4 regions of the Metabacillus sp. SLBN-84 genome follow, and region 1 is predicted to be linked to each of the others. Evidence: a T-box and tRNA genes for the amino acid it is inferred to sense, from the RefSeq annotation. Region 1 holds a T-box; the other regions hold tRNA genes.
What was found. The T-box of region 1 lies ahead of RKD52_RS06365 (valine--tRNA ligase). A T-box ahead of a tRNA ligase gene usually reads a tRNA of that ligase, here a tRNA-Val.
Positions count from the first base shown of each region.

Region 2: it encodes a tRNA-Val, which carries the amino acid that the T-box ahead of RKD52_RS06365 (valine--tRNA ligase) is inferred to sense. The anticodon was not compared.
Region 3: it encodes a tRNA-Val, which carries the amino acid that the T-box ahead of RKD52_RS06365 (valine--tRNA ligase) is inferred to sense. The anticodon was not compared.
Region 4: it encodes a tRNA-Val, which carries the amino acid that the T-box ahead of RKD52_RS06365 (valine--tRNA ligase) is inferred to sense. The anticodon was not compared.

Region 1 is NZ_JBRJIP010000001.1:1,292,003-1,299,581, forward strand. It holds gene hemB (porphobilinogen synthase) at 1-429, shown strand, start outside; gene hemL (glutamate-1-semialdehyde 2,1-aminomutase) at 449-1,735, shown strand; gene RKD52_RS06340 (SoxR reducing system RseC family protein) at 1,775-1,942, opposite strand; gene RKD52_RS06345 (CsbD family protein) at 2,026-2,214, opposite strand; gene spoVID (stage VI sporulation protein D) at 2,373-3,389, shown strand; gene ysxE (spore coat protein YsxE) at 3,483-4,520, shown strand; gene RKD52_RS06360 (hypothetical protein) at 4,548-4,739, opposite strand; T-box leader at 4,901-5,130, shown strand; gene RKD52_RS06365 (valine--tRNA ligase) at 5,206-7,579, shown strand, end outside.
Region 2 is NZ_JBRJIP010000001.1:1,003,964-1,011,542, reverse strand. It holds tRNA gene RKD52_RS04975 (tRNA-Glu) at 88-159, opposite strand; tRNA gene RKD52_RS04970 (tRNA-Ser) at 173-263, opposite strand; tRNA gene RKD52_RS04965 (tRNA-Asn) at 272-346, opposite strand; tRNA gene RKD52_RS04960 (tRNA-Ile) at 374-450, opposite strand; tRNA gene RKD52_RS04955 (tRNA-Gly) at 456-529, opposite strand; tRNA gene RKD52_RS04950 (tRNA-His) at 547-622, opposite strand; tRNA gene RKD52_RS04945 (tRNA-Phe) at 667-742, opposite strand; tRNA gene RKD52_RS04940 (tRNA-Asp) at 753-828, opposite strand; tRNA gene RKD52_RS04935 (tRNA-Met) at 832-908, opposite strand; tRNA gene RKD52_RS04930 (tRNA-Ser) at 1,012-1,104, opposite strand; tRNA gene RKD52_RS04925 (tRNA-Ile) at 1,119-1,195, opposite strand; tRNA gene RKD52_RS04920 (tRNA-Met) at 1,201-1,277, opposite strand; tRNA gene RKD52_RS04915 (tRNA-Ala) at 1,309-1,384, opposite strand; tRNA gene RKD52_RS04910 (tRNA-Pro) at 1,396-1,472, opposite strand; tRNA gene RKD52_RS04905 (tRNA-Arg) at 1,478-1,554, opposite strand; tRNA gene RKD52_RS04900 (tRNA-Leu) at 1,570-1,658, opposite strand; tRNA gene RKD52_RS04895 (tRNA-Gly) at 1,669-1,740, opposite strand; tRNA gene RKD52_RS04890 (tRNA-Leu) at 1,748-1,828, opposite strand; tRNA gene RKD52_RS04885 (tRNA-Lys) at 1,843-1,918, opposite strand; tRNA gene RKD52_RS04880 (tRNA-Thr) at 1,936-2,011, opposite strand; tRNA gene RKD52_RS04875 (tRNA-Val) at 2,041-2,116, opposite strand; rRNA gene rrf (5S ribosomal RNA) at 2,137-2,252, opposite strand; rRNA gene RKD52_RS04865 (23S ribosomal RNA) at 2,380-5,310, opposite strand; rRNA gene RKD52_RS04860 (16S ribosomal RNA) at 5,514-7,051, opposite strand; gene RKD52_RS04855 (ABC transporter ATP-binding protein) at 7,340-7,579, opposite strand, start outside.
Region 3 is NZ_JBRJIP010000001.1:3,664,712-3,672,290, forward strand. It holds gene RKD52_RS18470 (AAA family ATPase) at 1-927, opposite strand, end outside; tRNA gene RKD52_RS18475 (tRNA-Leu) at 1,204-1,284, opposite strand; tRNA gene RKD52_RS18480 (tRNA-Leu) at 1,319-1,404, opposite strand; tRNA gene RKD52_RS18485 (tRNA-Cys) at 1,426-1,499, opposite strand; tRNA gene RKD52_RS18490 (tRNA-Gly) at 1,509-1,583, opposite strand; tRNA gene RKD52_RS18495 (tRNA-Gln) at 1,642-1,716, opposite strand; tRNA gene RKD52_RS18500 (tRNA-His) at 1,750-1,822, opposite strand; tRNA gene RKD52_RS18505 (tRNA-Trp) at 1,850-1,923, opposite strand; tRNA gene RKD52_RS18510 (tRNA-Tyr) at 1,941-2,025, opposite strand; tRNA gene RKD52_RS18515 (tRNA-Thr) at 2,035-2,110, opposite strand; tRNA gene RKD52_RS18520 (tRNA-Phe) at 2,124-2,199, opposite strand; tRNA gene RKD52_RS18525 (tRNA-Asp) at 2,210-2,285, opposite strand; tRNA gene RKD52_RS18530 (tRNA-Met) at 2,289-2,365, opposite strand; tRNA gene RKD52_RS18535 (tRNA-Val) at 2,447-2,522, opposite strand; tRNA gene RKD52_RS18540 (tRNA-Glu) at 2,538-2,612, opposite strand; tRNA gene RKD52_RS18545 (tRNA-Ser) at 2,622-2,711, opposite strand; tRNA gene RKD52_RS18550 (tRNA-Asn) at 2,716-2,790, opposite strand; rRNA gene rrf (5S ribosomal RNA) at 2,807-2,922, opposite strand; rRNA gene RKD52_RS18560 (23S ribosomal RNA) at 3,050-5,980, opposite strand; rRNA gene RKD52_RS18565 (16S ribosomal RNA) at 6,184-7,579, opposite strand, start outside.
Region 4 is NZ_JBRJIP010000004.1:2,606-10,184, reverse strand. It holds gene RKD52_RS20760 (CdaR family protein) at 1-739, opposite strand, end outside; gene cdaA (diadenylate cyclase CdaA) at 732-1,553, opposite strand; gene rsiW (anti-sigma-W factor RsiW) at 1,726-2,319, opposite strand; gene sigW (RNA polymerase sigma factor SigW) at 2,354-2,917, opposite strand; gene rocF (arginase) at 3,129-4,028, opposite strand; tRNA gene RKD52_RS20735 (tRNA-Ala) at 4,241-4,313, opposite strand; tRNA gene RKD52_RS20730 (tRNA-Gly) at 4,319-4,393, opposite strand; tRNA gene RKD52_RS20725 (tRNA-Leu) at 4,401-4,481, opposite strand; tRNA gene RKD52_RS20720 (tRNA-Lys) at 4,496-4,571, opposite strand; tRNA gene RKD52_RS20715 (tRNA-Gln) at 4,621-4,695, opposite strand; tRNA gene RKD52_RS20710 (tRNA-Tyr) at 4,810-4,894, opposite strand; tRNA gene RKD52_RS20705 (tRNA-Thr) at 4,904-4,979, opposite strand; tRNA gene RKD52_RS20700 (tRNA-Val) at 5,006-5,081, opposite strand; tRNA gene RKD52_RS20695 (tRNA-Glu) at 5,121-5,195, opposite strand; tRNA gene RKD52_RS20690 (tRNA-Thr) at 5,214-5,286, opposite strand; tRNA gene RKD52_RS20685 (tRNA-Asn) at 5,288-5,362, opposite strand; rRNA gene rrf (5S ribosomal RNA) at 5,391-5,506, opposite strand; rRNA gene RKD52_RS20675 (23S ribosomal RNA) at 5,634-7,579, opposite strand, start outside.

The DNA of each region.
Region 1 (7,579 bases):
GAAGATGTGCCGATTATGTCATACGGAATTAAATACTCAAGCGCCTTTTACGGACCTTTCAGGGATGCTGCCCACAGCACTCCCCAGTTCGGAGACCGGAAAACGTATCAGATGGATCCTGCCAACCGTCTTGAAGCACTCAGAGAAGCAGAATCGGACATGATGGAAGGGGCAGACTTCCTGATTGTGAAACCTGCCTTGTCTTACCTTGATATCATCCGCGATGTGAAAAACAACTTTAACGTGCCGATTGTTGCCTATAACGTAAGCGGCGAATATGCCATGATCAAGGCAGCCGCACAAAACGGCTGGGTCGATGAAAAGGCAATCGTGATGGAAATGATGATCAGCATGAAGCGCGCCGGCGTTGATATGATTTTGACGTATTATGCCAAGGATTGTGCACGCTGGCTGAAGGAACAACACTAATCGCAGGAGGAGAAGTCAAATGCGCAGTTATGAAAAATCAGGCAAGGCCTTCGAAGAAGCCCAAGGGCTGATGCCGGGCGGAGTGAACAGCCCTGTTCGCGCCTTTAAATCCGTCGCTATGGATCCAATTTTCATGGAGCGGGGAAAAGGCTCTAAAATTTACGATATTGATGGAAATGAATATATCGATTATGTGCTTTCATGGGGACCGCTTATTTTGGGCCATACAAATGACGCGGTTGTTGAAGCCATTAAAAAGGTGACAGAATCCGGTACAAGCTTCGGGGCTCCGACGCTGATTGAAAATGAGCTGGCAAAGCTTGTGATTGACCGCGTGCCATCTATTGAAATTATCCGGATGGTTAGCTCTGGAACGGAAGCAACGATGAGTGCCCTGAGACTCGCTCGCGGTTTTACCGGAAGAAATAAGATTTTGAAATTCGAAGGCTGCTATCACGGCCACGGGGATTCTCTGCTGATCAAAGCAGGTTCAGGCGTTGCAACACTTGGACTGCCTGACAGCCCGGGAGTTCCCGAAGGAGTAGCCAAGAACACGATAACTGTTCCATACAACGACATGGAAAGCGTAAAATACGCCTTTGAACAGTTCGGTGATGACATTGCCGGCGTGATTGTGGAGCCGGTTGCAGGAAACATGGGAGTTGTCCCTCCGCTTCCAGGCTTCCTCGAAAGCCTGCGCAGCATCACACAGGAGTACGGCTCACTGCTTATCTTTGATGAAGTGATGACAGGCTTCCGCGTTGATTACGGCTGTGCTCAAGGGTACTTCGGCGTTACGCCTGACCTGACATGCCTCGGAAAGGTTATTGGCGGCGGACTTCCTGTAGGTGCATATGGCGGCCGTGCCGACATTATGAAACAGGTTGCGCCGAGCGGACCGATTTACCAGGCAGGCACCCTGTCCGGAAACCCTCTTGCGATGACAGCAGGCTATGCAACGCTCAGCCAGCTTACTCCGGATACTTATAAAGAGTTTGGCAGAAAAGCGGACATCCTTGAAGAAGGATTAACAGCGGCTGCTGAAAAACACGGCATTCCGATTACAGTGAACCGTACGGGATCAATGATTGGCTTTTTCTTTACAGACGAGAACGTCATCAATTTCGAAAAAGCGAAAACATCCAATCTTGAGTACTTCTCGAAGTTCTATCGCGAAATGGCAAACGAAGGTGTCTTTCTGCCGCCTTCACAGTTCGAAGGTCTGTTCCTTTCCACTGCCCACAGTGATGAGGATCTTGAAAAGACGATTGCAGCGGCAGAGAAAGCATTCGCTGCCCTTAAATAAAGTGAAAACCCCCTGCGCGTCAATGTGCAGGGGGTTTTATTATTTGGGTGTATATCCTGATTTCCGGCTCAGCCATTTGCTGGCAAGGATAATGGTCAGTCCGATAATGGCGACTGCAATCATAAGCAGATCAGATACAATCGTGATCCATAACGGAATTTGCAGTAAAAAGATTGCACCGATTATAACGAAGAATAGGGGTCTCATACGAATCTCCTGATTGTTTTTCTTCTAGTATAGCAAATGGGGCCGAAAAAAGAGAACCTGCAGGCGGCAGGTTCTCTATGTACTCAGTATTTAGCTGAACCTTCTTTTGCTTTTCCGGCGCCTTCCTGAAGGTTCCCTTTCAGTTTGTCTTTCTTTCCTTCACGCTGAAGCTCAGGATTGTTTGCTGCATTGCCTACCTGATCTTTCACTTCGCCTTTTGCCTGGTTTACCTTGCCTTTTACTTTGTCGCTCATGCCATGATCTTTTGACATCATCAAACACTCCTTTCTTCTTGTATCTTTCATGTTCCCTGCATTTACAGAGCTTAAACCAGGCATTTAATCAAAAGAATCATAAACCTTCACCGTGCGGCATATTCCTTTAATGTCACAGGTATTTTCGTAAGGACACCTGAAAGGAGGAGTTCAAGTTGTCACAGGATCAACAATCATCATTGCGGTTCTCTGTTGAGGAATCCGTTTGGTTTCAAAAGGGACAGGAAGTGGGTGAGCTGTTATCCATCTCATTAGATCCAGACATCACCATCCAGGAGTTTGACCAGTACATCTCGATTCGGGGTGCGCTTAAGCTTACGGGTGAGTACAAAATAGATGAGGATTATAGCGAAGAGGAATTTGAATATGCCAATCTCCGTTTTATCAGCAATGTAGAAACGAGAGAAGACGGTATATCGCAGCTTGTTCACGGTTTTCCTGTAGATATCACGATTCCGAGGAACCGCATTGGAAACTTGGAAGAAGTTTATGTAACGATTGAATCTTTTGATTATGATCTGTCAGAAAGCAGAAACCTGAGGCTTGTAGCTGACCTTGAAATCAGCGGAATTGCAAGCGGGGATGCGGCTGTTGAGGCTGAAGAAGCTGAAGAAGAACAGGAACTTGAGCAGGCATATGTGTTTGAGCAGGAGCAGGAACCGGAGCTCCAGCCGCTGTTCCGCTCACCTCAGGCACTGTATGAAGAGGAAACGCAAGTAGAAGAGTATGATGCTTTTGCGCATACAGGCAGCCAGAATCATGCGGATCTTTATGAACCGTTTCATGTAGAAGTGAAAAAAGAGGCGGCAGAGGAAGAAGCCGCTGCACCGGACATTTCTTATTTTGCAAGCAGGCCGCAGTATGAGGAAACGTATAAGGCGCCTCAAAAGCAAAGTCCGAAAGCAAGAAAAGAAGAAGAAGCAAGAAAGCAGGATGAACCAAAGCATACGGAAAACTCCCTCTACTTAACGAAGCTTTTTGAACGAGATGAAGAAGAGGAGTTTACAAAGCTTAAGATCTGCCTTGTCCAGCAGGGTGACACAATTGACAGCATTTGCGACCGATACAGGATTACGGTTCAGCAGCTGCACAGAGTCAATCAGCTGAATTCAAGCGCAGATGTGCATGAAGGCCAGACACTCTACATTCCTGTTTATGCAAATACTCATTAAGAAAAGAAAGCAGCTTGGGGAGGAGAGTTCCTCAGCTGTTTTTTTTGTAAGTCTCTTTACATGAGACCTGGTTAAAAGGAAGTGAGACAAAAAATGATGAGAGAAAATATGGATAAACTTGCGGAGGTTTTAAAAGAGTATGAGCTGAAAGCGGAATATGCGGAGTCTGTTACAGATAAACTGACGAAGGTCTATGCCAGTTCAGGCGCCTCCTACGCATTAAAAAAGATGTCATCGAACCGGAATGGCCAATTCATCGAAACGCTTCACGGTGCTCATCAGAAAGGGTATTCAGGGTATGTGCCCATCTTCAGAAACAGGCACCGGCAGTTTTTTACCTCAGACGGAGAGAACTGGTATTACATTATGCCCTGGCTCACGAATGAAACAGAAGAAGAGCGGGATGAGCGGCATAAAAATATGTTCAGGGAACTTGCAGCGCTTCATCAGAGAACGGCTGCTGAGGAAAAGCTGAATCAGAATGCACTGAAAATTCATTACGATACCCTTGCCAAGCAATGGGATGACAACAAAGCCCTGTATGAAAAATACGTGGAGGAATGCGAGAAGAAGTGGTATCTCTCCCCGTTTGAACTGCAGGCCGTCACCTATTACTTTGAAACCGCACGTGCGACAGAATTTGCCCGCAAAAAACTTGATGAATGGTACGAGATGATGAAGGAAAAAGAGGATGTGCGGCAAGTCATGATCCACGGCAGAGCGTCCATTCATCATTACTTGTATGATGAACAGGGAACGGGGTATTTCACCAATTTTGAACATGCCAGGTATTCATCGCCCATTGATGATGCGCTTCTTTTTTATCACAGGACGTTCCATACGTACCCGTTTGCAGATGACAACTGTGCCGACTGGTTTTACACCTATCAGCAGACGTTCCCATACAGAGAAGAGGAAATGCAGCTGTTCATCTGCTATCTTGCCTATCCCGATTTTGTCTACAAACAAGTGAAAAAGCACATGAACCTGAACGGCAGAAGCGCATCGCAGCTTCAGAAAAATCAGGACCTGATCAAATCTTACTGGACCTTTAAAAACATCGAGTACTTCGTCATGAAAGTGACGCAGATCGAAGAAAACAAAAAACTGGCCGCAGAGCAGTCGACATAAACAAAACCCAATCTGTGATTGGGTTTTTTAAATCCACTCCATATACAAAGCCACACCAAGCAAAATCAGCAGCGCCAGCAGGACAAGGTCGACGGGCGACGGGAAAATCAGGGTCCGGACGGTCTGAAAGAGGGTAATCGGCACGATGAACTGACCGGCAATAAGTTTGAACTGCTTTACATAAGGCGACAGGTTATAATCATTTATTTTTCTGCGCATCCTAAAACTCTCCTCACTGAATCCTTCTTGTATAAAGAATATGTGCATTTACCCAGTTTTGTGCCTTTTCGGGAATAAAGGCATTGAAAAATGGAGAAGATGATTGACGTGAATTGATTGGATTGTATACAATACAACATATATAATATTTTCATAATCGAACACATACCGTGATAGGGAAGAGTAAAGCGGAAAGCTGTTTTCAGAGAGAGAAATCGCCTGCTGAGAGATTTCTTAAACAAGCGTGCTTGAAGGTCGCCCTGGAGTAATTCTCTTGAACCATGAAGTAGAGAGAATCGGCATGAACGCCGTTATCCCATTTGAGAGCACAGGTTCTTTTTTGCCTGTGAAAAAAGGTGGCACCGCGAAATCAACTCCTTTCGTCCTTTTACCGGACGAGGGGAGTTTTTTATTTTCCGAAAAATGCGGAAATGAACTGATTTGAAGATTTTAAGGAGGAAGAAACATGGAGAACAAGGAGCAGACACTCTCTACAAAATATGATCCGCAGGCAATTGAGCGCGATCGCTACGACTACTGGCTGAAGGGAAAGTTTTTTGAAGCTTCAAACGATCAGGAAAAGCAGCCGTACACGGTTGTGATCCCTCCGCCGAACGTAACTGGAAAGCTTCATCTTGGCCATGCCTGGGACACGACGCTTCAGGATATCGTGACGCGCATGAAACGCATGCAGGGCTATGACGTTCTCTGGCTTCCGGGAATGGACCATGCCGGAATCGCCACTCAGGCTAAAGTGGAAGGAAAGCTGCGCGAGGAAGGCAAATCGCGCTATGACCTTGGCCGCGAAAAATTTGTTGAGGAAACTTGGAAATGGAAAGAAGAATACGCATCCCATATCCGCGCGCAGTGGTCAAAGCTTGGCCTTGGCCTTGATTATTCAAGAGAGCGGTTTACGCTTGATGAAGGACTTTCAAAAGCGGTTAATGAGGTATTTGTCTCTCTTTATAAAAAAGGACTCATCTACCGCGGCGAATATATTATCAACTGGGATCCGCAGACAAAAACAGCTCTTTCTGATATAGAAGTAATCTATAAAGATGTTCAGGGCGCTTTTTACCACATGCGCTACCCGCTGTCAGACGGTTCAGGTGCAATTGAAGTTGCGACTACACGTCCTGAAACGATGCTTGGCGATACAGCGGTTGCTGTTCACCCGGAAGATGAGCGCTACAAGCATTTGATCGGCAAAACCGTTGTTCTTCCAATCGTAGGCCGCGAAATTCCGATTGTCGGAGATGACTATGTGGATATGGAATTTGGTTCAGGGGCTGTAAAAATCACGCCAGCGCATGATCCTAATGACTTTGAAATTGGAAACCGCCACAGCCTTGAACGTGTTCTTGTGATGAATGAGGACGGAACGATGAATGCAAAAGCAGGAATCTACAGCGGCCTTGACCGTTTTGAGTGCAGAAAGCAGATCGTGAAGGATCTTCAGGAAATGGATGTTCTGTTCAAAATTGAAGAGCACATGCATTCAGTCGGGCACAGCGAGCGGAGCGGAGCGGTTGTTGAACCGTACCTTTCTACGCAGTGGTTCGTTAAGATGCAGCCTCTTGCAGATGCAGCGATTGAGCTTCAGGACAAAGAAGACAAAGTCAACTTTGTTCCAAACCGTTTTGAGAACACGTATATGCGCTGGATGGAAAATATCCGCGACTGGTGTATTTCAAGACAGCTTTGGTGGGGACACCGCATTCCTGCCTGGTATCATAAAGAAACTGGCGAGGTGCATGTTGATCACGCACCGCCTGCAGACCTTGACAACTGGGAGCAGGATACAGACGTACTTGATACGTGGTTCAGTTCGGCACTGTGGCCGTTTTCGACAATGGGCTGGCCGGATGAGGATTCCGTTGACTACCAGCGCTACTATCCGACAGATGTGCTTGTAACAGGCTATGACATCATTTTCTTCTGGGTTTCCCGCATGATTTTCCAGGGTCTTGAATTTACCGGCAAGCGTCCATTTAAAGATGTGCTGATCCACGGACTTGTCCGCGATGAGCAGGGACGCAAAATGAGTAAATCGCTTGGAAACGGCGTTGATCCGATGGATGTGATCGATAAGTACGGAGCGGATTCTCTTCGCTACTTCCTTTCAACAGGAAGCTCGCCTGGCCAGGATCTGCGTTTCAGCTACGAAAAAGTAGAAGCAACATGGAACTTTGCCAATAAGATCTGGAACGCTTCACGCTTTGCGCTGATGAACATGGACGGCCTGAAATTCGATGAAATCGATCTGACCGGTGAAAAGTCAGTTGCTGACAAGTGGATTCTGACACGCCTCAATGAAACGATCGAGCACGTGACAAAGCTAGCCGATAAATACGAATTCGGTGAAATCGGCCGCCATCTGTACAACTTTATCTGGGATGATTTCTGTGACTGGTACATTGAAATGGCGAAGCTTCCGCTTTATGGCGACGACGAAGCGGCGAAAAAGACAACACGTTCAATCCTTGCATATGTACTTGATAACACGATGAGACTTCTTCATCCGTTCATGCCGTTTATTACCGAGGAAATTTGGCAGAACCTTCCGCATGAAGGAGAATCCATTACAATCGCCAAATGGCCGGTTGCCGATCCGTCACTGACTGATGAAGCAGCAGCCGCAGATATGAAGCTTCTAGTTGAAGTAATCCGTTCGGTTCGAAATGTAAGAGCTGAAGTGAACACGCCGATGAGCAAGCAAATTCCAATGATGATTAAAGCAAAGTCAGCTGACATCCAAAATCAGCTCCAGCAGAACCGCGCATACATCGAGCGTTTCTGCAACACGTCCAGTCTTTCAATTGGCACGGATGCTGAAACAG
Region 2 (7,579 bases), 290 kb from region 1:
GTTCTATGCCGTTTTTCATACCTGCTTTTTATTTTCTTTTTTAACGACAAAAAAAGCGCTGCACAATGTGCAGCGCTTTTCAAATGATGACCCGTACGGGATTCGAACCCGTGTTACCGCCGTGAAAGGGCGGTGTCTTAACCGCTTGACCAACGGGCCGGAGCATGCCTTCTGGCGGAGAAGGAGGGATTTGAACCCTCGCGCCGCTTACGCGACCTACACCCTTAGCAGGGGCGCCTCTTCAGCCACTTGAGTACTTCCCCAGAATAAATGGCTCCGCAGGTAGGACTCGAACCTACGACCGATCGGTTAACAGCCGATAGCTCTACCACTGAGCTACTGCGGAAAATCATATATGCTCCTATAATAGGAATGGTGGGCCTAAATGGACTCGAACCATCGACCTCACGCTTATCAGGCGTGCGCTCTAACCAGCTGAGCTATAGGCCCATTATTGGAGCGGGTGATGGGAATCGAACCCACGACATCAGCTTGGAAGGCTGAGGTTTTACCATTAAACTACACCCGCAGTAAATAAAGATAAAATGGGGCGACTGATGGGAATCGAACCCACGAATGCCAGAGCCACAATCTGGTGCGTTAACCACTTCGCCACAACCGCCACTATCTGTAAAATTTTAAAGCTGCAAGATTTGCAAAAGCAAATGGTGGCTTGGGACGGAATCGAACCGCCGACACAAGGATTTTCAGTCCTTTGCTCTACCGACTGAGCTACCAAGCCTTTATAAAAATGGCGGTCCCGACCGGGATCGAACCGGCGATCTCCTGCGTGACAGGCAGGCATGTTAACCGCTACACCACGGGACCATTTGGTTGCGGGGACAGGATTTGAACCTGCGACCTTCGGGTTATGAGCCCGACGAGCTACCAGACTGCTCCACCCCGCGATAATAATAAATAATGCTTTTTTCCGATGCTCATTTAGAGCAGGACCGACCTGATCTCAGGAAACTGCTAGATCGTTACACTGCTTGCTGAAGATAAAAGAAATGGAGGAGGTAGAGGGATTCGAACCCCCGCGGGGTTTGACCCCCCTGTCGGTTTTCAAGACCGATCCCTTCAGCCGGACTTGGGTATACCTCCGTATGAAAATAGAATGGTGGACCTTGTAGGACTCGAACCTACGACCGGACGGTTATGAGCCGTCTGCTCTAACCAACTGAGCTAAAGGTCCTTTTTTGGTAGCGGCGGAGGGAGTCGAACCCACGACCTCACGGGTATGAACCGTACGCTCTAGCCAGCTGAGCTACACCGCCCCAGGAACAAAGTCAATTACTTCTATTAAAATGGTGGAGCCTAGCGGGATCGAACCGCTGACCTCCTGCGTGCAAGGCAGGCGCTCTCCCAGCTGAGCTAAGGCCCCTAAAAATCCAATGGTCGGGAAGACAGGATTCGAACCTGCGACCCCTTGGTCCCAAACCAAGTGCTCTACCAAGCTGAGCTACTTCCCGTAATATGGCGCGCCCGATAGGAGTCGAACCCATAACCTTTTGATCCGTAGTCAAACGCTCTATCCAATTGAGCTACGGGCGCGTATAAAAATGTGTGTGGTGCCGAGGACCGGAATCGAACCGGTACGGTAGTCACCTACCGCAGGATTTTAAGTCCTGTGCGTCTGCCAGTTCCGCCACCCCGGCTTATTCAAAGAGCGGAAGACGGGATTCGAACCCGCGACCCCCACCTTGGCAAGGTGGTGTTCTACCACTGAACTACTTCCGCAATATCATGCGGGTGAAGGGACTCGAACCCCCACGTCAAAGACACTAGATCCTAAGTCTAGCGCGTCTGCCAATTCCGCCACACCCGCATATTAAGGAAAAATGGTGTGCCATGAAGGACTCGAACCTTCGACCCTCTGATTAAAAGTCAGATGCTCTACCGACTGAGCTAATGGCACAAATATAATAAATCTGGTGGTGCCGGCGAGAGGACTTGAACCCCCAACCTACTGATTACAAGTCAGTTGCTCTACCAATTGAGCTACACCGGCATTTATAAAAAGCATGTCCAGAAATCATATGGTGGAGGATGACGGGCTCGAACCGCCGACCCTCTGCTTGTAAGGCAGATGCTCTCCCAGCTGAGCTAATCCTCCGGGTTTAATTTTTGTCAGCAGCCTGGCAACGTCCTACTCTCACAGGGGGAAACCCCCAACTACCATCGGCGCTAAAGAGCTTAACTTCCGTGTTCGGCATGGGAACGGGTGTGACCTCTTTGCCATCATCACCAGACATAGTGACAAAAATTATTATACTATGAAATCCGAAGATTTCAAGCTTTTTTTGAAAGAAGTTGTTCTTTCAAAACTGAATAACGTTTGATAACAAGATTCACGTGCAATTTACGCTTGATTAGACTGTGGTTAAGTCCTCGAACGATTAGTATCTGTCAGCTCCACACGTCACCGCGCTTCCACCTCAGACCTATCAACCTGATCATCTTTCAGGGTTCTTACTCACAAATGTGATGGGAAATCTCATCTTGAGGGGGGCTTCATGCTTAGATGCTTTCAGCACTTATCCCTTCCGCACATAGCTACCCAGCGATGCCTTTGGCAAGACAACTGGTACACCAGCGGTGCGTCCATCCCGGTCCTCTCGTACTAAGGACAGCTCCTCTCAAATTTCCTGCGCCCACGACGGATAGGGACCGAACTGTCTCACGACGTTCTGAACCCAGCTCGCGTACCGCTTTAATGGGCGAACAGCCCAACCCTTGGGACCGACTACAGCCCCAGGATGCGATGAGCCGACATCGAGGTGCCAAACCTCCCCGTCGATGTGGACTCTTGGGGGAGATAAGCCTGTTATCCCCGGGGTAGCTTTTATCCGTTGAGCGATGGCCCTTCCATGCGGAACCACCGGATCACTAAGCCCGACTTTCGTCCCTGCTCGACTTGTAGGTCTCGCAGTCAAGCTCCCTTGTGCCTTTACACTCTGCGAATGATTTCCAACCATTCTGAGGGAACCTTTGGGCGCCTCCGTTACATTTTAGGAGGCGACCGCCCCAGTCAAACTGCCCGCCTGACACTGTCTCCCAGCCCGGTAAGGGCTGCGGGTTAGAATTTCAATACAGCAAGGGTAGTATCCCACCAATGCCTCCACCGAAGCTGGCGCTCCGGTTTCCAAGGCTCCTACCTATCCTGTACAAGCTGTACCAAAATTCAATATCAGGCTGCAGTAAAGCTCCACGGGGTCTTTCCGTCCTGTCGCGGGTAACCTGCATCTTCACAGGTACTATAATTTCACCGAGTCTCTCGTTGAGACAGTGCCCAGATCGTTACGCCTTTCGTGCGGGTCGGAACTTACCCGACAAGGAATTTCGCTACCTTAGGACCGTTATAGTTACGGCCGCCGTTTACTGGGGCTTCGGTTCAAAGCTTCGCTTGCGCTAACCTCTCCCCTTAACCTTCCAGCACCGGGCAGGCGTCAGCCCCTATACTTCGCCTTGCGGCTTCGCAGAGACCTGTGTTTTTGCTAAACAGTCGCCTGGGCCTATTCACTGCGGCTTTTCAGGGCTATTCACCCTAAAAAGCACCCCTTCTCCCGAAGTTACGGGGTCATTTTGCCGAGTTCCTTAACGAGAGTTCTCTCGCTCACCTTAGGATTCTCTCCTCGCCTACCTGTGTCGGTTTGCGGTACGGGCACCTCTCACCTCGCTAGAGGCTTTTCTTGGCAGTGTGGAATCAGGAACTTCGGTACTAAATTTCCCTCGCCATCACAGCTCAGCCTTATATGGGAAGCGGATTTGCCTACTTCCCGGCCTAACTGCTTGGACGCGCATATCCAACAGCGCGCTTGCCCTATCCTCCTGCGTCCCCCCATTGCTCAAATGGTGAGGAGGTGGTACAGGAATATCAACCTGTTGTCCATCGCCTACGCCTTTCGGCCTCGGCTTAGGTCCCGACTAACCCTGAGCGGACGAGCCTTCCTCAGGAAACCTTAGGCATTCGGTGGAGGGGATTCTCACCCCTCTTTCGCTACTCATACCGGCATTCTCACTTCTAAGCGCTCCACCAGTCCTTCCGGTCTGGCTTCGACGCCCTTAGAACGCTCTCCTACCACTGTTCGTAAGAACAGTCCGCAGCTTCGGTGATACGTTTAGCCCCGGTACATTTTCGGCGCAGAGTCACTCGACCAGTGAGCTATTACGCACTCTTTAAATGGTGGCTGCTTCTAAGCCAACATCCTGGTTGTCTAAGCAACTCCACATCCTTTTCCACTTAACGTATACTTTGGGACCTTAGCTGGCGGTCTGGGCTGTTTCCCTCTTGACTACGGATCTTATCACTCGCAGTCTGACTCCCGAGGAGCAAGTCTTTGGCATTCGGAGTTTGACTGAATTCGGTAACCCGATGAGGGCCCCTAGTCCAATCAGTGCTCTACCTCCAAGACTCTCATACTCGAGGCTAGCCCTAAAGCTATTTCGGAGAGAACCAGCTATCTCCAAGTTCGATTGGAATTTCTCCGCTACCCACACCTCATCCCCGCACTTTTCAACGTGCGTGGGTTCGGGCCTCCATTCAGTGTTACCTGAACTTCACCCTGGACATGGGTAGATCACCTGGTTTCGGGTCTACGACCACGTACTAATTCGCCCTATTCAGACTCGCTTTCGCTGCGGCTCCGTCTCATCAACTTAACCTTGCACGGGATCGTAACTCGCCGGTTCATTCTACAAAAGGCACGCCATCACCCGTTAACGGGCTCTGACTACTTGTAAGCACACGGTTTCAGGATCTTTTCACTCCCCTTCCGGGGTGCTTTTCACCTTTCCCTCACGGTACTGGTTCACTATCGGTCACTAGGTAGTATTTAGCCTTGGGAGATGGTCCTCCCGGATTCCGACGGGATTTCACGTGTCCCGCCGTACTCAGGATCCACTCTGGAGGGAACGAAGTTTCGACTACAGGGTTTTTACCTTCTATGACAGGCCTTTCCAGGCCGCTTCATCTACCCCGTTCCTTTGTAACTCCGTATAGAGTGTCCTACAACCCCAAGAGGCAAGCCTCTTGGTTTGGGCTGATTCCGTTTCGCTCGCCGCTACTTGGGAAATCGCATTTGCTTTCTCTTCCTCCGGGTACTTAGATGTTTCAGTTCCCCGGGTCTGCCTTCAGTACCCTATGTATTCAGGTAAAGATACTGTTCCATTACGAACAGTGGGTTTCCCCATTCGGAAATCTCTGGATCAAAGCTTACTTACAGCTCCCCAAAGCATATCGGTGTTAGTCCCGTCCTTCATCGGCTCCTAGTGCCAAGGCATCCACCGTGCGCCCTTCATAACTTAACCAAAATTGGTCAATCGTTTGTTTAGACTGTAAAGTCTAAGAAAATCACTATGGTAAGCGTAAATCTCAGTGAATTACTTGTTATCAATTACGTTATCCAGTTTTCAAAGAACAACCGGCAAATCAAGAATGATTGCCTTCTTTCATATAGAGAGAATGATCTCTCAAAACTAAACAAAAACCAAAAGCGACCTCATATCCTTAGAAAGGAGGTGATCCAGCCGCACCTTCCGATACGGCTACCTTGTTACGACTTCACCCCAATCATCTACCCCACCTTAGGCGGCTGGCTCCTTGCGGTTACCCCACCGACTTCGGGTGTTGCAAACTCTCGTGGTGTGACGGGCGGTGTGTACAAGGCCCGGGAACGTATTCACCGCGGCATGCTGATCCGCGATTACTAGCGATTCCAGCTTCATGCAGGCGAGTTGCAGCCTGCAATCCGAACTGAGAATGGTTTTATGGGATTGGCTAAACCTCGCGGTCTCGCAGCCCTTTGTACCATCCATTGTAGCACGTGTGTAGCCCAGGTCATAAGGGGCATGATGATTTGACGTCATCCCCACCTTCCTCCGGTTTGTCACCGGCAGTCACCTTAGAGTGCCCAACTGAATGCTGGCAACTAAGATCAAGGGTTGCGCTCGTTGCGGGACTTAACCCAACATCTCACGACACGAGCTGACGACAACCATGCACCACCTGTCACTTTGTCCCCCGAAGGGGAACCTTCTATCTCTAGAAGTGGCAAAGGATGTCAAGACCTGGTAAGGTTCTTCGCGTTGCTTCGAATTAAACCACATGCTCCACCGCTTGTGCGGGCCCCCGTCAATTCCTTTGAGTTTCAGTCTTGCGACCGTACTCCCCAGGCGGAGTGCTTAATGCGTTAGCTGCAGCACTAAAGGGCGGAAACCCTCTAACACTTAGCACTCATCGTTTACGGCGTGGACTACCAGGGTATCTAATCCTGTTCGCTCCCCACGCTTTCGCGCCTCAGCGTCAGTTACAGACCAGAGAGTCGCCTTCGCCACTGGTGTTCCTCCACATCTCTACGCATTTCACCGCTACACGTGGAATTCCACTCTCCTCTTCTGCACTCAAGTTTCCCAGTTTCCAATGACCCTCCCCGGTTGAGCCGGGGGCTTTCACATCAGACTTAAGAAACCGCCTGCGCGCGCTTTACGCCCAATAATTCCGGACAACGCTTGCCACCTACGTATTACCGCGGCTGCTGGCACGTAGTTAGCCGTGGCTTTCTGGTCAGGTACCGTCAAGGCACCGGCAGTTACTCCGGCACTTGTTCTTCCCTGACAACAGAGTTTTACGATCCGAAAACCTTCATCACTCACGCGGCGTTGCTCCGTCAGACTTTCGTCCATTGCGGAAGATTCCCTACTGCTGCCTCCCGTAGGAGTCTGGGCCGTGTCTCAGTCCCAGTGTGGCCGATCACCCTCTCAGGTCGGCTACGCATCGTTGCCTTGGTGAGCCATTACCTCACCAACTAGCTAATGCGCCGCGGGCCCATCTGTAAGTGACAGCCGAAACCGTCTTTGAATGTCAAACCATGCGGTTTGACATAGTATCCGGTATTAGCTCCGGTTTCCCGGAGTTATCCCAGTCTTACAGGCAGGTTGCCCACGTGTTACTCACCCGTCCGCCGCTGACCTCCGAAGAGGTCCGCTCGACTTGCATGTATTAGGCACGCCGCCAGCGTTCGTCCTGAGCCAGGATCAAACTCTCCGAAGAAAATTTGTGACTCATAAATGTTGCTGACTTAAAAAATTTAAAACGTTTGGTACGCTTTTGGTTTTGTTTAGTTTTCAAAGATCATTTTCGCTTCCTGCGAAGCTTTATTAGAATAACAAATCACCTTTAAAAAGTCAAGCGTTTTTTTCACTTTTCTTTTTCTCAGGCACCGTTGCTCTCACGCGTTTTTCGCGGCAACGAATAATAATATACCACGCTGATTTCCCCATTGCAATAGCATTTTTATCTTTTTGCAAAAAAAATGTTATAAAAGAAAACGCACTGAAATCAGCGCGTTTCAGACTCATTTTCTGAATGAAGGAGATTCAGAAGTTTTTGTTTCATTGAAAGAAATTCAGGCGATGTAAGAATATGCTCCGTTCTGGGCCGGCCGAAGGGAACGGGTATTTGTTCAATGATCCTGCCCGGCCTCGGAGAAAATACGGCAATCCTGTCAGAAAGATAGATTGCCTCATCCATATCGTGTGTGATAAAGAGAGCTGTTTTTCCAGAGGTTTCACATATTCT
Region 3 (7,579 bases), 2.4 Mb from region 1:
AAGCTTTTCACATGAAGCTTTCAAACGATTGTATTCATCGTTAAAGAATTGCTCATAAGATATAAGTAACTGACCTGAATTTTCTATACTCTGAGTACAAAAAGGACAACTTTTTTCATTATCTAGATTTATTGATTCAAATCCTTCTCCAATCCATTTTTCAGGATTTTCTATCCCTTTATTTTGGAGTTTTTTAATATGACTCTTCACAGTTTCTATATATTCTTGGTCAATATTAATCAGATTTTTCTCCAGAACATATTTAATATTTGTAATATCAAAAGGAAAATTCAATTCAGGAACTAACCCAAACTTATTAATTGCTTGTATATCTTTTTGTTTCATCGAGATTTCGAGTTCTTTCTTTTTTATATCTATTTTCTTATCAATATGAATATCTGGTTTTAATTTTAAAAATTCTTTAATGGTATGAATCTTTATATGCTTAACTATTTTTAATTCTAAACTCTGTAACTGTTCCTTGTGTTTTGTAATATCATTTTTTATTACTTTTATTTCTTCTGCTAATTGAACTCCCGATTCTCCAATTACAAATTGGTGCAAGTTTTTTTTGTGCGATATAGAGGTTTCAAAACCTGAATATATATTATTATTAATAAAAAAAGTATCAAAAATTTCAATGGTAGGCATTCTTCTATTCCATTTATTTTTTTTGAATACATGCTCTACTTCTGATAGTAATTTAACTTCCTGATCTTCATTAAAACCAATTGTTTTTCTACTAGTTATAACTTTGGGTTTACCTGTTTCTAAGGACTTTAAGATAGCTGTTAGAGTGGTTTTGCCACTTCCATTATTAGCATAGATAACGTTTAACTTTTCAAAGAAAGAGTTTATTTTCATATCACTGGCACTAAAATTGCTATATCTTCCAACACCTCTGATTTTAATAATCTTTTTAATCAAATAAATCCCCCTCATACGAACTTAATTCTAACCTTAGTCTACCATTAATTGGATTACTCAAGACTATACTTTCATTTAAAATATATATTCTATTGTAAACGACAACTTGGGGAAATTAAGCACCTAATTTATATTCGAAATTGTTAATACGTTACTTTTCCTAGCAATTTCACACGAACTTTCTCGTGCAAATTAGAAAATTTAACCCTTTTAAAATAACAAAAAAAGACTTCCTAACATATAGTTAGAAAGCCTTTAAATTCAATGTTTTTTAGATACCGGTGGTCGGGGTCGAACCGACACTCCAGAGGAACACGATTTTGAGTCGTGCGCGTCTGCCAATTCCGCCACACCGGCAAATTGATCATTTTTCGAACTGGATACTGGTTGATGCCGAGGACCGGAATCGAACCGGTACGGTAGTCACCTACCGCAGGATTTTAAGTCCTGTGCGTCTGCCAGTTCCGCCACCCCGGCTAAGGGTGAGTTCATAAAAATTGGAGGCGACACCCGGATTTGAACCGGGGATAAAGGTTTTGCAGACCTCTGCCTTACCACTTGGCTATGCCGCCTTAAGATTCTGGAGCGGAAGACGGGATTCGAACCCGCGACCCCCACCTTGGCAAGGTGGTGTTCTACCACTGAACTACTTCCGCACTCGCTGTAATTGTATCTTATGCAGCTGGTGCACAAAGATGACTGTTAAAGTGAAAATGGCTGGGCTAGCTGGATTCGAACCAGCGCATGACGGAGTCAAAGTCCGTTGCCTTACCGCTTGGCTATAGCCCAAAACAAAAATAAAAACCCTATTAAGTAAAAAGGGGCGACTGATGGGAATCGAACCCACGAATGCCAGAGCCACAATCTGGTGCGTTAACCACTTCGCCACAGCCGCCATTATACTATATAAGATTAATTAAATTGGCAGGGGTAGTAGGACTCGAACCCACACCGGAGGTTTTGGAGACCTCTGTTCTACCTTTAAACTATACCCCTGTATTCTTTTTTAAAAATGGTGGAGGGGGACGGATTCGAACCGCCGAACCCTGAGGGAGCGGATTTACAGTCCGCCGCGTTTAGCCACTTCGCTACCCCTCCACATTTCAGTGGTGCCGGCAAGAGGACTTGAACCCCCAACCTACTGATTACAAGTCAGTTGCTCTACCAATTGAGCTACACCGGCATATAAGTGTAAATGGTGGCTTGGGACGGAATCGAACCGCCGACACAAGGATTTTCAGTCCTTTGCTCTACCGACTGAGCTACCAAGCCTTTATAAAAATGGCGGTCCCGACCGGGATCGAACCGGCGATCTCCTGCGTGACAGGCAGGCATGTTAACCGCTACACCACGGGACCATTTGGTTGCGGGGACAGGATTTGAACCTGCGACCTTCGGGTTATGAGCCCGACGAGCTACCAGACTGCTCCACCCCGCGATAATAATAAGGTAATCTTTTTCGTCCCGATAAGTTGGTGTTAAACCTGCTTGACCGTTACGCTGCTGCTTTAAATTTTCATGGTGGAGGATGACGGGCTCGAACCGCCGACCCTCTGCTTGTAAGGCAGATGCTCTCCCAGCTGAGCTAATCCTCCGCAGCGAAAATATGTTGGTGACCCGTACGGGATTCGAACCCGTGTTACCGCCGTGAAAGGGCGGTGTCTTAACCGCTTGACCAACGGGCCATAAAGTTGTGGCGGAGAGCAAGGGATTCGAACCCTTGAGACGGGTTACCGCCTACACGATTTCCAATCGTGCTCCTTCGGCCACTCGGACAGCTCTCCAAAATGGCTCCGCAGGTAGGACTCGAACCTACGACCGATCGGTTAACAGCCGATAGCTCTACCACTGAGCTACTGCGGAATAATAATTTTCACCAGCCTGGCAACGTCCTACTCTCACAGGGGGAAACCCCCAACTACCATCGGCGCTAAAGAGCTTAACTTCCGTGTTCGGCATGGGAACGGGTGTGACCTCTTTGCCATCATCACCAGACATAGTGACAAAAATTATTATACTATGAAATCCGAAGATTTCAAGCTTTTTTTGAAAGAAGTTATTCTTTCAAAACTGAATAACGTTTGATAACAAGATTCACGTGCAATTCACGCTTAGTTAGACTGTGGTTAAGTCCTCGAACGATTAGTATCTGTCAGCTCCACACGTCACCGCGCTTCCACCTCAGACCTATCAACCTGATCATCTTTCAGGGTTCTTACTCACAAATGTGATGGGAAATCTCATCTTGAGGGGGGCTTCATGCTTAGATGCTTTCAGCACTTATCCCTTCCGCACATAGCTACCCAGCGATGCCTTTGGCAAGACAACTGGTACACCAGCGGTGCGTCCATCCCGGTCCTCTCGTACTAAGGACAGCTCCTCTCAAATTTCCTGCGCCCACGACGGATAGGGACCGAACTGTCTCACGACGTTCTGAACCCAGCTCGCGTACCGCTTTAATGGGCGAACAGCCCAACCCTTGGGACCGACTACAGCCCCAGGATGCGATGAGCCGACATCGAGGTGCCAAACCTCCCCGTCGATGTGGACTCTTGGGGGAGATAAGCCTGTTATCCCCGGGGTAGCTTTTATCCGTTGAGCGATGGCCCTTCCATGCGGAACCACCGGATCACTAAGCCCGACTTTCGTCCCTGCTCGACTTGTAGGTCTCGCAGTCAAGCTCCCTTGTGCCTTTACACTCTGCGAATGATTTCCAACCATTCTGAGGGAACCTTTGGGCGCCTCCGTTACATTTTAGGAGGCGACCGCCCCAGTCAAACTGCCCGCCTGACACTGTCTCCCAGCCCGGTAAGGGCTGCGGGTTAGAATTTCAATACAGCAAGGGTAGTATCCCACCAATGCCTCCACCGAAGCTGGCGCTCCGGTTTCCAAGGCTCCTACCTATCCTGTACAAGCTGTACCAAAATTCAATATCAGGCTGCAGTAAAGCTCCACGGGGTCTTTCCGTCCTGTCGCGGGTAACCTGCATCTTCACAGGTACTATAATTTCACCGAGTCTCTCGTTGAGACAGTGCCCAGATCGTTACGCCTTTCGTGCGGGTCGGAACTTACCCGACAAGGAATTTCGCTACCTTAGGACCGTTATAGTTACGGCCGCCGTTTACTGGGGCTTCGGTTCAAAGCTTCGCTTGCGCTAACCTCTCCCCTTAACCTTCCAGCACCGGGCAGGCGTCAGCCCCTATACTTCGCCTTGCGGCTTCGCAGAGACCTGTGTTTTTGCTAAACAGTCGCCTGGGCCTATTCACTGCGGCTTTTCAGGGCTATTCACCCTAAAAAGCACCCCTTCTCCCGAAGTTACGGGGTCATTTTGCCGAGTTCCTTAACGAGAGTTCTCTCGCTCACCTTAGGATTCTCTCCTCGCCTACCTGTGTCGGTTTGCGGTACGGGCACCTCTCACCTCGCTAGAGGCTTTTCTTGGCAGTGTGGAATCAGGAACTTCGGTACTAAATTTCCCTCGCCATCACAGCTCAGCCTTATATGGGAAGCGGATTTGCCTACTTCCCGGCCTAACTGCTTGGACGCGCATATCCAGCAGCGCGCTTGCCCTATCCTCCTGCGTCCCCCCATTGCTCAAATGGTGAGGAGGTGGTACAGGAATATCAACCTGTTGTCCATCGCCTACGCCTTTCGGCCTCGGCTTAGGTCCCGACTAACCCTGAGCGGACGAGCCTTCCTCAGGAAACCTTAGGCATTCGGTGGAGGGGATTCTCACCCCTCTTTCGCTACTCATACCGGCATTCTCACTTCTAAGCGCTCCACCAGTCCTTCCGGTCTGGCTTCGACGCCCTTAGAACGCTCTCCTACCACTGTTCGTAAGAACAGTCCGCAGCTTCGGTGATACGTTTAGCCCCGGTACATTTTCGGCGCAGAGTCACTCGACCAGTGAGCTATTACGCACTCTTTAAATGGTGGCTGCTTCTAAGCCAACATCCTGGTTGTCTAAGCAACTCCACATCCTTTTCCACTTAACGTATACTTTGGGACCTTAGCTGGCGGTCTGGGCTGTTTCCCTCTTGACTACGGATCTTATCACTCGCAGTCTGACTCCCGAGGAGCAAGTCTTTGGCATTCGGAGTTTGACTGAATTCGGTAACCCGATGAGGGCCCCTAGTCCAATCAGTGCTCTACCTCCAAGACTCTCATACTCGAGGCTAGCCCTAAAGCTATTTCGGAGAGAACCAGCTATCTCCAAGTTCGATTGGAATTTCTCCGCTACCCACACCTCATCCCCGCACTTTTCAACGTGCGTGGGTTCGGGCCTCCATTCAGTGTTACCTGAACTTCACCCTGGACATGGGTAGATCACCTGGTTTCGGGTCTACGACCACGTACTAATTCGCCCTATTCAGACTCGCTTTCGCTGCGGCTCCGTCTCATCAACTTAACCTTGCACGGGATCGTAACTCGCCGGTTCATTCTACAAAAGGCACGCCATCACCCGTTAACGGGCTCTGACTACTTGTAAGCACACGGTTTCAGGATCTTTTCACTCCCCTTCCGGGGTGCTTTTCACCTTTCCCTCACGGTACTGGTTCACTATCGGTCACTAGGTAGTATTTAGCCTTGGGAGATGGTCCTCCCGGATTCCGACGGGATTTCACGTGTCCCGCCGTACTCAGGATCCACTCTGGAGGGAACGAAGTTTCGACTACAGGGTTTTTACCTTCTATGACAGGCCTTTCCAGGCCGCTTCATCTACCCCGTTCCTTTGTAACTCCGTATAGAGTGTCCTACAACCCCAAGAGGCAAGCCTCTTGGTTTGGGCTGATTCCGTTTCGCTCGCCGCTACTTGGGAAATCGCATTTGCTTTCTCTTCCTCCGGGTACTTAGATGTTTCAGTTCCCCGGGTCTGCCTTCAGTACCCTATGTATTCAGGTAAAGATACTGTTCCATTACGAACAGTGGGTTTCCCCATTCGGAAATCTCTGGATCAAAGCTTACTTACAGCTCCCCAAAGCATATCGGTGTTAGTCCCGTCCTTCATCGGCTCCTAGTGCCAAGGCATCCACCGTGCGCCCTTCATAACTTAACCAAAATTGGTCAATCGTTTGTTTAGACTGTAAAGTCTAAGAAAATCACTATGGTAAGCGTAAATCTCAGTGAATTACTTGTTATCAATTACGTTATCCAGTTTTCAAAGAACAACCGGCAGATCATGAATGATTGCCTTCTTTCATATAGAGAGAATGATCTCTCAAAACTAAACAAAAACCAAAAGCGACCTCATATCCTTAGAAAGGAGGTGATCCAGCCGCACCTTCCGATACGGCTACCTTGTTACGACTTCACCCCAATCATCTACCCCACCTTAGGCGGCTGGCTCCTTACGGTTACCCCACCGACTTCGGGTGTTGCAAACTCTCGTGGTGTGACGGGCGGTGTGTACAAGGCCCGGGAACGTATTCACCGCGGCATGCTGATCCGCGATTACTAGCGATTCCAGCTTCATGCAGGCGAGTTGCAGCCTGCAATCCGAACTGAGAATGGTTTTATGGGATTGGCTAAACCTCGCGGTCTCGCAGCCCTTTGTACCATCCATTGTAGCACGTGTGTAGCCCAGGTCATAAGGGGCATGATGATTTGACGTCATCCCCACCTTCCTCCGGTTTGTCACCGGCAGTCACCTTAGAGTGCCCAACTGAATGCTGGCAACTAAGATCAAGGGTTGCGCTCGTTGCGGGACTTAACCCAACATCTCACGACACGAGCTGACGACAACCATGCACCACCTGTCACTTTGTCCCCCGAAGGGGAACCTTCTATCTCTAGAAGTGGCAAAGGATGTCAAGACCTGGTAAGGTTCTTCGCGTTGCTTCGAATTAAACCACATGCTCCACCGCTTGTGCGGGCCCCCGTCAATTCCTTTGAGTTTCAGTCTTGCGACCGTACTCCCCAGGCGGAGTGCTTAATGCGTTAGCTGCAGCACTAAAGGGCGGAAACCCTCTAACACTTAGCACTCATCGTTTACGGCGTGGACTACCAGGGTATCTAATCCTGTTCGCTCCCCACGCTTTCGCGCCTCAGCGTCAGTTACAGACCAGAGAGTCGCCTTCGCCACTGGTGTTCCTCCACATCTCTACGCATTTCACCGCTACACGTGGAATTCCACTCTCCTCTTCTGCACTCAAGTTTCCCAGTTTCCAATGACCCTCCCCGGTTGAGCCGGGGGCTTTCACATCAGACTTAAGAAACCGCCTGCGCGCGCTTTACGCCCAATAATTCCGGACAACGCTTGCCACCTACGTATTACCGCGGCTGCTGGCACGTAGTTAGCCGTGGCTTTCTGGTCAGGTACCGTCAAGGCGCCGGCAGTTACTCCGGCACTTGTTCTTCCCTGACAACAGAGTTTTACGATCCGAAAACCTTCATCACTCACGCGGCGTTGCTCCGTCAGACTTTCGTCCATTGCGGAAGATTCCCTACTGCTGCCTCCCGTAGGAGTCTGGGCCGTGTCTCAGTCCCAGTGTGGCCGATCACCCTCTCAGGTCGGCTACGCATCGTTGCCTTGGTGAGCCATTACCTCACCAACTAGCTAATGCGCCGCGGGCCCATCTGTAAGTGACAGCCGAAACCGTCTTTGAATGTCAAACCATGCGGTTTGACATAGTATCCGGTATTAGCTCCGGTTTCC
Region 4 (7,579 bases), on a different contig from region 1:
TTAAAGGCAGCTTTTTGCTCGGGCTTGTAATCGGCACCGTTACGTCTACAACGGACGGATAGGCTTCAACAGCCAGAATATTGCCGTCTTCGTCGTACACCGTCACTTTTGATTCCTGGTCCAGTGTTTCATTCGCATTTTGCAGGTTCACTCTTGTTTTGATCAGCGCAATGCTGTCAATAAGGGTTTTGGATCCTGTTACCCTGACAACACTTGGCTTCACAATCGGCTCCTGCGCCGTATATCCGGCTTCTATCTGGTTTTTATTAATAAAATCCACTTCAACCGGGAAATCACGCGTTACTTTTTCTTCTACATTCACCGTAATGACCGAAGGATTTAAATTCACTTCCAGGTTATCCGCTATATTTTTATGCTTCAGCTCAATTCTGTGTGAGCCGATTGAAAGGTCGGACAGCTCGGCATATATTTCAAAGTCCTTCAGCTGCTTTGCTTTTAAAAGTGAATTGGTTGGTCCGCTTAATGTGACATCGACTGTCTCCGGCACACCTGTTATCACTACATTGTCCTGATCCTGATACGTCTTTACTTCCACATCCTGAATGGTCTCTGTCCCTTTAGATGATTGTGAAGGTGCAGAAGGGAAGACAGATGTAACAGGTCCTGTCGTCTGCTTCTTTGGTGCAGGAGATTCGATGTTGACAGATATATAGAGCATAAGCGCCATAAGCAGCGCGATAATTCTCATGACCCAATGATTGTTTATCATCTTATCCATTCTTCTTCCCCCTCCACTGCCACAGGTTTGAAGAAGCGGCTTTCGCCTGTTTGCCAAATTCCGAAACGAGTATCTCACTCAAAGATTCAACCGTCAAATTTCTGTGAAGCTCGCCGTTTCTCGTTACCGAAATACTTCCGGTCTCCTCCGATACGACAATTGTAATACTGTCTGTTACTTCACTGATGCCGACTGCTGCGCGGTGCCTCGTCCCAAGCTCTTTTGAAATAAACGGACTTTCCGAAAGAGGCAGGTAGCAGGCTGCTGCTGCAATCTGGTTTTTCTGAAGAATGACAGCTCCGTCATGAAGCGGAGTGTTCGGGATAAAGATATTGATTAAAAGCTCAGAAGATAAAGCTGAGTGAAGCGGTATGCCCGTTTCTATGTAATCGCTCATCCCTGTTTCTTTTTCAATTGTTACGAGTGCGCCGATGCGGCGTTTTGCCATGTAATCCGTTGCTTTCAGGATGGCATCAATAATTTTCTGCTGTTCTTCCTCCTCTGGGGCCCCGCTTCTTGAGAAAAGTTTTCCCCGTCCCAGCTGCTCCAGTGCTCTCCGCAGCTCAGGCTGGAAAATAATAATAATCGCAAGAAAACCCCACGTTAACGCTTGGTCCATGAGCCATTGCAATGTTTGCAGCCCTAAATACTGGCTGAGTGTCCGAACGAGGATGATCACGATAATGCCTTTTAAAAGCTGAACGGCCTTCGTGCCCCGTATCACCATAATCAACTTATATATAACGAACCAAACCAGGAGAATATCAACGGCGATGCCGAGGTAGTGCAAGAATGGAAAATCCTCAAGTGCCATATTCTCTTCCTCCATCAGTTTTAGTCATTTGCACAGGACTATAACTACGATATTATATCATATAATCTGCAATTAAACCGTATTGTAGTCATTTAAGGACGGACAGCCTGCGCTTTTGAGTCCATTTGTCACGGCACCCTTTCAGACAATAAAAAAAGGCCGCCAGGGCCCATTACTGAAAAATATCGACGACCTCTTTTGCAAGAGATTTCATCTGGTACCAGATCCATTCAAATGCTTCATTGATTTCTTCGACTTTGCCTGTGACCTTCCCGGCTGAAGCCATATATTTCTCACCGTTTATGACGGTGACATCTCCCTCTACTTTCCCCTCAATCTTCAGCGTTCCGCCTTTAACGGTTACATCACCCTGAACCGTTTCGCCTTCTGGGACGGTAACCGTATTATTTTCAACAACCAGATTCGGCTGTTTGGATACACTGAAGTCTGAATCTCCCGACCAGGAAGAAAACAGGCTTCCTGTCATCAGCAGCACAAACAGAGAGGCGGCCGCAAGCATCGGATGACCTTTAAGCCACCTGCCGACACCTACGCGCTTCTTTTCTTCAGGAAGGCTGTTCATAACGGCCTGCGTGAAATTTAGCGGAGCTTCAATATGCGAGGTGCTTTGCACCAGGGCGATGGATTTCTCCAGTTCATGCAGGTGCTGCGCACACTCTGAGCATGACTGAAGATGTTCTCTGAGGATCCTTTCGTCCGCTTGCTTTATATCATGATCGAGATACTGATGAATCCGCTCAATCATTTCCTCTGAACATTTCACTTAACATCACCTCAACTTATAAATGCCTTAATTGCTTCCTGAGAGCTTCCCGTCCTCTGTGAATTCTCGTTTTCACCGTCCCGATCGGCATATTGAGAATTTCACTGATTTCAATTAAAGAAAGCTCATCTATATACTTTAATACGATGACCGACCGATATTTATCAGGGAGCTTTAAAATTTCTTTCTGAATCATTTGCTGAAGTTCCATTGTCGCAACCTGATCCTCAGGCAGCGCAACATCTGCTGCAACCTGGGAATACATGGTGAGACCTTCTGTTCCGGCCACCTCTGCATCCAGATAGTAATCGGGTTTTTTCTTTCTGATCCGGTCAATTGTCAGGTTGGTTGCTATGCGGTATAGCCATGTTGAAAACTTTTTATCCATATCGTAGCTGTGAATATTGACGTATGCCCGTATAAACGCTTCCTGAGCAATATCCTCAGCCTCATGAGAATTCCCAAGCATGCGGTAGCAAAGCTGATAAATCTTGTCCTTATACAGATCTACTATTTCGGCAAATGCATTCTGGTCGCCTTTTTTCACTTGTTTAATCCTGTTTTTTACGATCGTCTCCATGATACCCCTTACCTCCGCACAAATCGCGGATTCCCCTTATTACGTATAAGCCGAATAAAAGGTTTCATTTTTTTTCACATAAAAATAGTTTAACAAATTTTAGGTGTCCTGTAGATGGCTTTTGAGGAGGTTTATCTTAAATCTATCTTAAAAGATTCCCACGAAAATGGAAAGGCATAGCCTCAATCGGCTATGCCTTTTGTCCCCATTATTATTTGAGCTTTTCTCCGAATAAAGAGCCCATTAAAGCAACAGCTACTGTTGCGGTTTTATTTTTTTCATCCAGAATCGGATTTACTTCAACAAACTCTGCTGAGGTGATAATCTCTGATTCTGCAAGCATTTCCATAGCAAGATGACTTTCCCTGTAGCTGATGCCGCCAATAACAGGTGTTCCGACACCCGGTGCATCATGAGGGTCAAGCCCGTCAAGGTCCAATGAAAGATGAACTCCATCTGTACGCTCCTTCAAATACTCGATGGTTTCCTCCATCACCTTTGTCATGCCCAGACGGTCAATTTCATGCATGGTATATACTTTAATCCCTTTTTCCTTAATCAGCTCTTTTTCACCCTGATCAAGAGATCTCGCACCAATGATTACAATGTTCTCGGGCTTCACTTTAGGAGTATAGCCTCCAATTCTCGTAAGTGTCTCATCTCCGATTCCGATGCTGACAGCAAGAGGCATCCCATGAATATTGCCTGATGGTGACGTTTCTCCGGTATTTAAATCGCCATGGGCATCGTACCAGATGACTCCGAGATTCTCATAGTGCTTCGAAACCCCTGCAAGCGTTCCGATCGCAATGCTGTGGTCTCCGCCGAAAACAAGAGGAAAGGCACCCGATTTGATTGCTTCATCCACCTGTTCTGAAAGCTTCACACTGGCTTCTGACACCGCTTTCAAATTTCTTAGATTATTGGCTGCTTCTTCTTCTCTGTTCGCACGTCCAATCTCAATATCGCCTTTATCTTCAATCTCATAGCTGAGCCCTTCCAATCTCTCAACAACACCGGCATATCGAATCGCACTTGGACCCATATCGACACCGCGGCGCATTTGTCCAAGATCCATTGGTACTCCAATAATTGATATTCTTTCTTTCATTACAATCATCCCCCTTAGTAGAAGCCTGTGCCTCTATTGTACGTTCAAAAGGGGAGATGACTCAACTCGACAAAATCGTGTATATATATACAGAGTTTTCTGTTAAAAAGAATGCCCATAAACGCATCTGTCCAGTTTGCAGCACTCTATCCTTCAATCAGCATTTCTGGAAAACAAAAAAACCTAAGACTATATAGTCTTAGGTTTAAAGATGGAGCCTAGCGGGATCGAACCGCTGACCTCCTGCGTGCAAGGCAGGCGCTCTCCCAGCTGAGCTAAGGCCCCGAATATGGAGCGGAAGACGGGATTCGAACCCGCGACCCCCACCTTGGCAAGGTGGTGTTCTACCACTGAACTACTTCCGCAACATCATGCGGGTGAAGGGACTCGAACCCCCACGTCAAAGACACTAGATCCTAAGTCTAGCGCGTCTGCCAATTCCGCCACACCCGCATATTAAGGAAAAATGGTGTGCCATGAAGGACTCGAACCTTCGACCCTCTGATTAAAAGTCAGATGCTCTACCGACTGAGCTAATGGCACAATATGAAAACACTCTTTTAATCCTGCGCAGACACACAGTTCAAAAAAATGGCTGGGCTAGCTGGATTCGAACCAGCGCATGACGGAGTCAAAGTCCGTTGCCTTACCGCTTGGCTATAGCCCAATGAAAGTATGTATTTTTTAAAATTGGAATTGACCGTAAAAAGGTTTATGTAAACTAACCTTATTATTTACAGTCCAGACACATTCTATTCACTTTCCGCTTGTTTAAATAAAATGGTGGAGGGGGACGGATTCGAACCGCCGAACCCGGAGGGAGCGGATTTACAGTCCGCCGCGTTTAGCCACTTCGCTACCCCTCCACATTTCAGTGGTGCCGGCGAGAGGACTTGAACCCCCAACCTACTGATTACAAGTCAGTTGCTCTACCAATTGAGCTACACCGGCATTAAAGTAAAGGTATTAAATTCTTATGGTGGAGGATGACGGGCTCGAACCGCCGACCCTCTGCTTGTAAGGCAGATGCTCTCCCAGCTGAGCTAATCCTCCAGAAGAAAAGAATGTTTAGTATTTCACATAAAAAAACAATGGTGACCCGTACGGGATTCGAACCCGTGTTACCGCCGTGAAAGGGCGGTGTCTTAACCGCTTGACCAACGGGCCAGTTGAAATTGTAGTGTAAGCTCCCAACCGGGCTTGAACCGATGACCTCTTCCTTACCATGGAAGTGCTCTACCGACTGAGCTATGGAAGCATGGCTCCGCAGGTAGGACTCGAACCTACGACCGATCGGTTAACAGCCGATAGCTCTACCACTGAGCTACTGCGGAATAATATAATAGTATGATTTGTTCACAAGCCTGGCAACGTCCTACTCTCACAGGGGGAAACCCCCAACTACCATCGGCGCTAAAGAGCTTAACTTCCGTGTTCGGCATGGGAACGGGTGTGACCTCTTTGCCATCATCACCAGACATAGTGACAAAAATTATTATACTATGAAATCCGAAGATTTCAAGCTTTTTTTGAAAGAAGTTATTCTTTCAAAACTGAATAACGTTTGATAACAAGATTCACGTGCAACTTACGCTTAGTTAGACTATGGTTAAGTCCTCGAACGATTAGTATCTGTCAGCTCCACACGTCACCGCGCTTCCACCTCAGACCTATCAACCTGATCATCTTTCAGGGTTCTTACTCACAAATGTGATGGGAAATCTCATCTTGAGGGGGGCTTCATGCTTAGATGCTTTCAGCACTTATCCCTTCCGCACATAGCTACCCAGCGATGCCTTTGGCAAGACAACTGGTACACCAGCGGTGCGTCCATCCCGGTCCTCTCGTACTAAGGACAGCTCCTCTCAAATTTCCTGCGCCCACGACGGATAGGGACCGAACTGTCTCACGACGTTCTGAACCCAGCTCGCGTACCGCTTTAATGGGCGAACAGCCCAACCCTTGGGACCGACTACAGCCCCAGGATGCGATGAGCCGACATCGAGGTGCCAAACCTCCCCGTCGATGTGGACTCTTGGGGGAGATAAGCCTGTTATCCCCGGGGTAGCTTTTATCCGTTGAGCGATGGCCCTTCCATGCGGAACCACCGGATCACTAAGCCCGACTTTCGTCCCTGCTCGACTTGTAGGTCTCGCAGTCAAGCTCCCTTGTGCCTTTACACTCTGCGAATGATTTCCAACCATTCTGAGGGAACCTTTGGGCGCCTCCGTTACATTTTAGGAGGCGACCGCCCCAGTCAAACTGCCCGCCTGACACTGTCTCCCAGCCCGGTAAGGGCTGCGGGTTAGAATTTCAATACAGCAAGGGTAGTATCCCACCAATGCCTCCACCGAAGCTGGCGCTCCGGTTTCCAAGGCTCCTACCTATCCTGTACAAGCTGTACCAAAATTCAATATCAGGCTGCAGTAAAGCTCCACGGGGTCTTTCCGTCCTGTCGCGGGTAACCTGCATCTTCACAGGTACTATAATTTCACCGAGTCTCTCGTTGAGACAGTGCCCAGATCGTTACGCCTTTCGTGCGGGTCGGAACTTACCCGACAAGGAATTTCGCTACCTTAGGACCGTTATAGTTACGGCCGCCGTTTACTGGGGCTTCGGTTCAAAGCTTCGCTTGCGCTAACCTCTCCCCTTAACCTTCCAGCACCGGGCAGGCGTCAGCCCCTATACTTCGCCTTGCGGCTTCGCAGAGACCTGTGTTTTTGCTAAACAGTCGCCTGGGCCTATTCACTGCGGCTTTTCAGGGCTATTCACCCTAAAAAGCACCCCTTCTCCCGAAGTTACGGGGTCATTTTGCCGAGTTCCTTAACGAGAGTTCTCTCGCTCACCTTAGGATTCTCTCCTCGCCTACCTGTGTCGGTTTGCGGTACGGGCACCTCTCACCTCGCTAGAGGCTTTTCTTGGCAGTGTGGAATCAGGAACTTCGGTACTAAATTTCCCTCGCCATCACAGCTCAGCCTTATATGGGAAGCGGATTTGCCTACTTCCCGGCCTAACTGCTTGGACGCGCATATCCAACAGCGCGCTTGCCCTATCCTCCTGCGTCCCCCCATTGCTCAAATGGTGAGGAGGTGGTACAGGAATATCAACCTGTTGTCCATCGCCTACGCCTTTCGGCCTCGGCTTAGGTCCCGACTAACCCTGAGCGGACGAGCCTTCCTCAGGAAACCTTAGGCATTCGGTGGAGGGGATTCTCACCCCTCTTTCGCTACTCATACCGGCATTCTCACTTCTAAGCGCTCCACCAGTCCTTCCGGTCTGGCTTCGACGCCCTTAGAACGCTCTCCTACCACTGTTCGTAAGAACAGTCCGCAGCTTCGGTGATACGTTTAGCCCCGGTACATTTTCGGCGCAGAGTCACTCGACCAGTGAGCTATTACGCACTCTTTAAATGGTGGCTGCTTCTAAGCCAACATCCTGGTTGTCTAAGCAACTCCACATCCTTTTCCACTTAACGTATACTTTGGGACCTTAGCTGGCGGTCTGGGCTGTTTCCCTCTTGACTACGGATCTTATCACTCGCAGTCTGACTC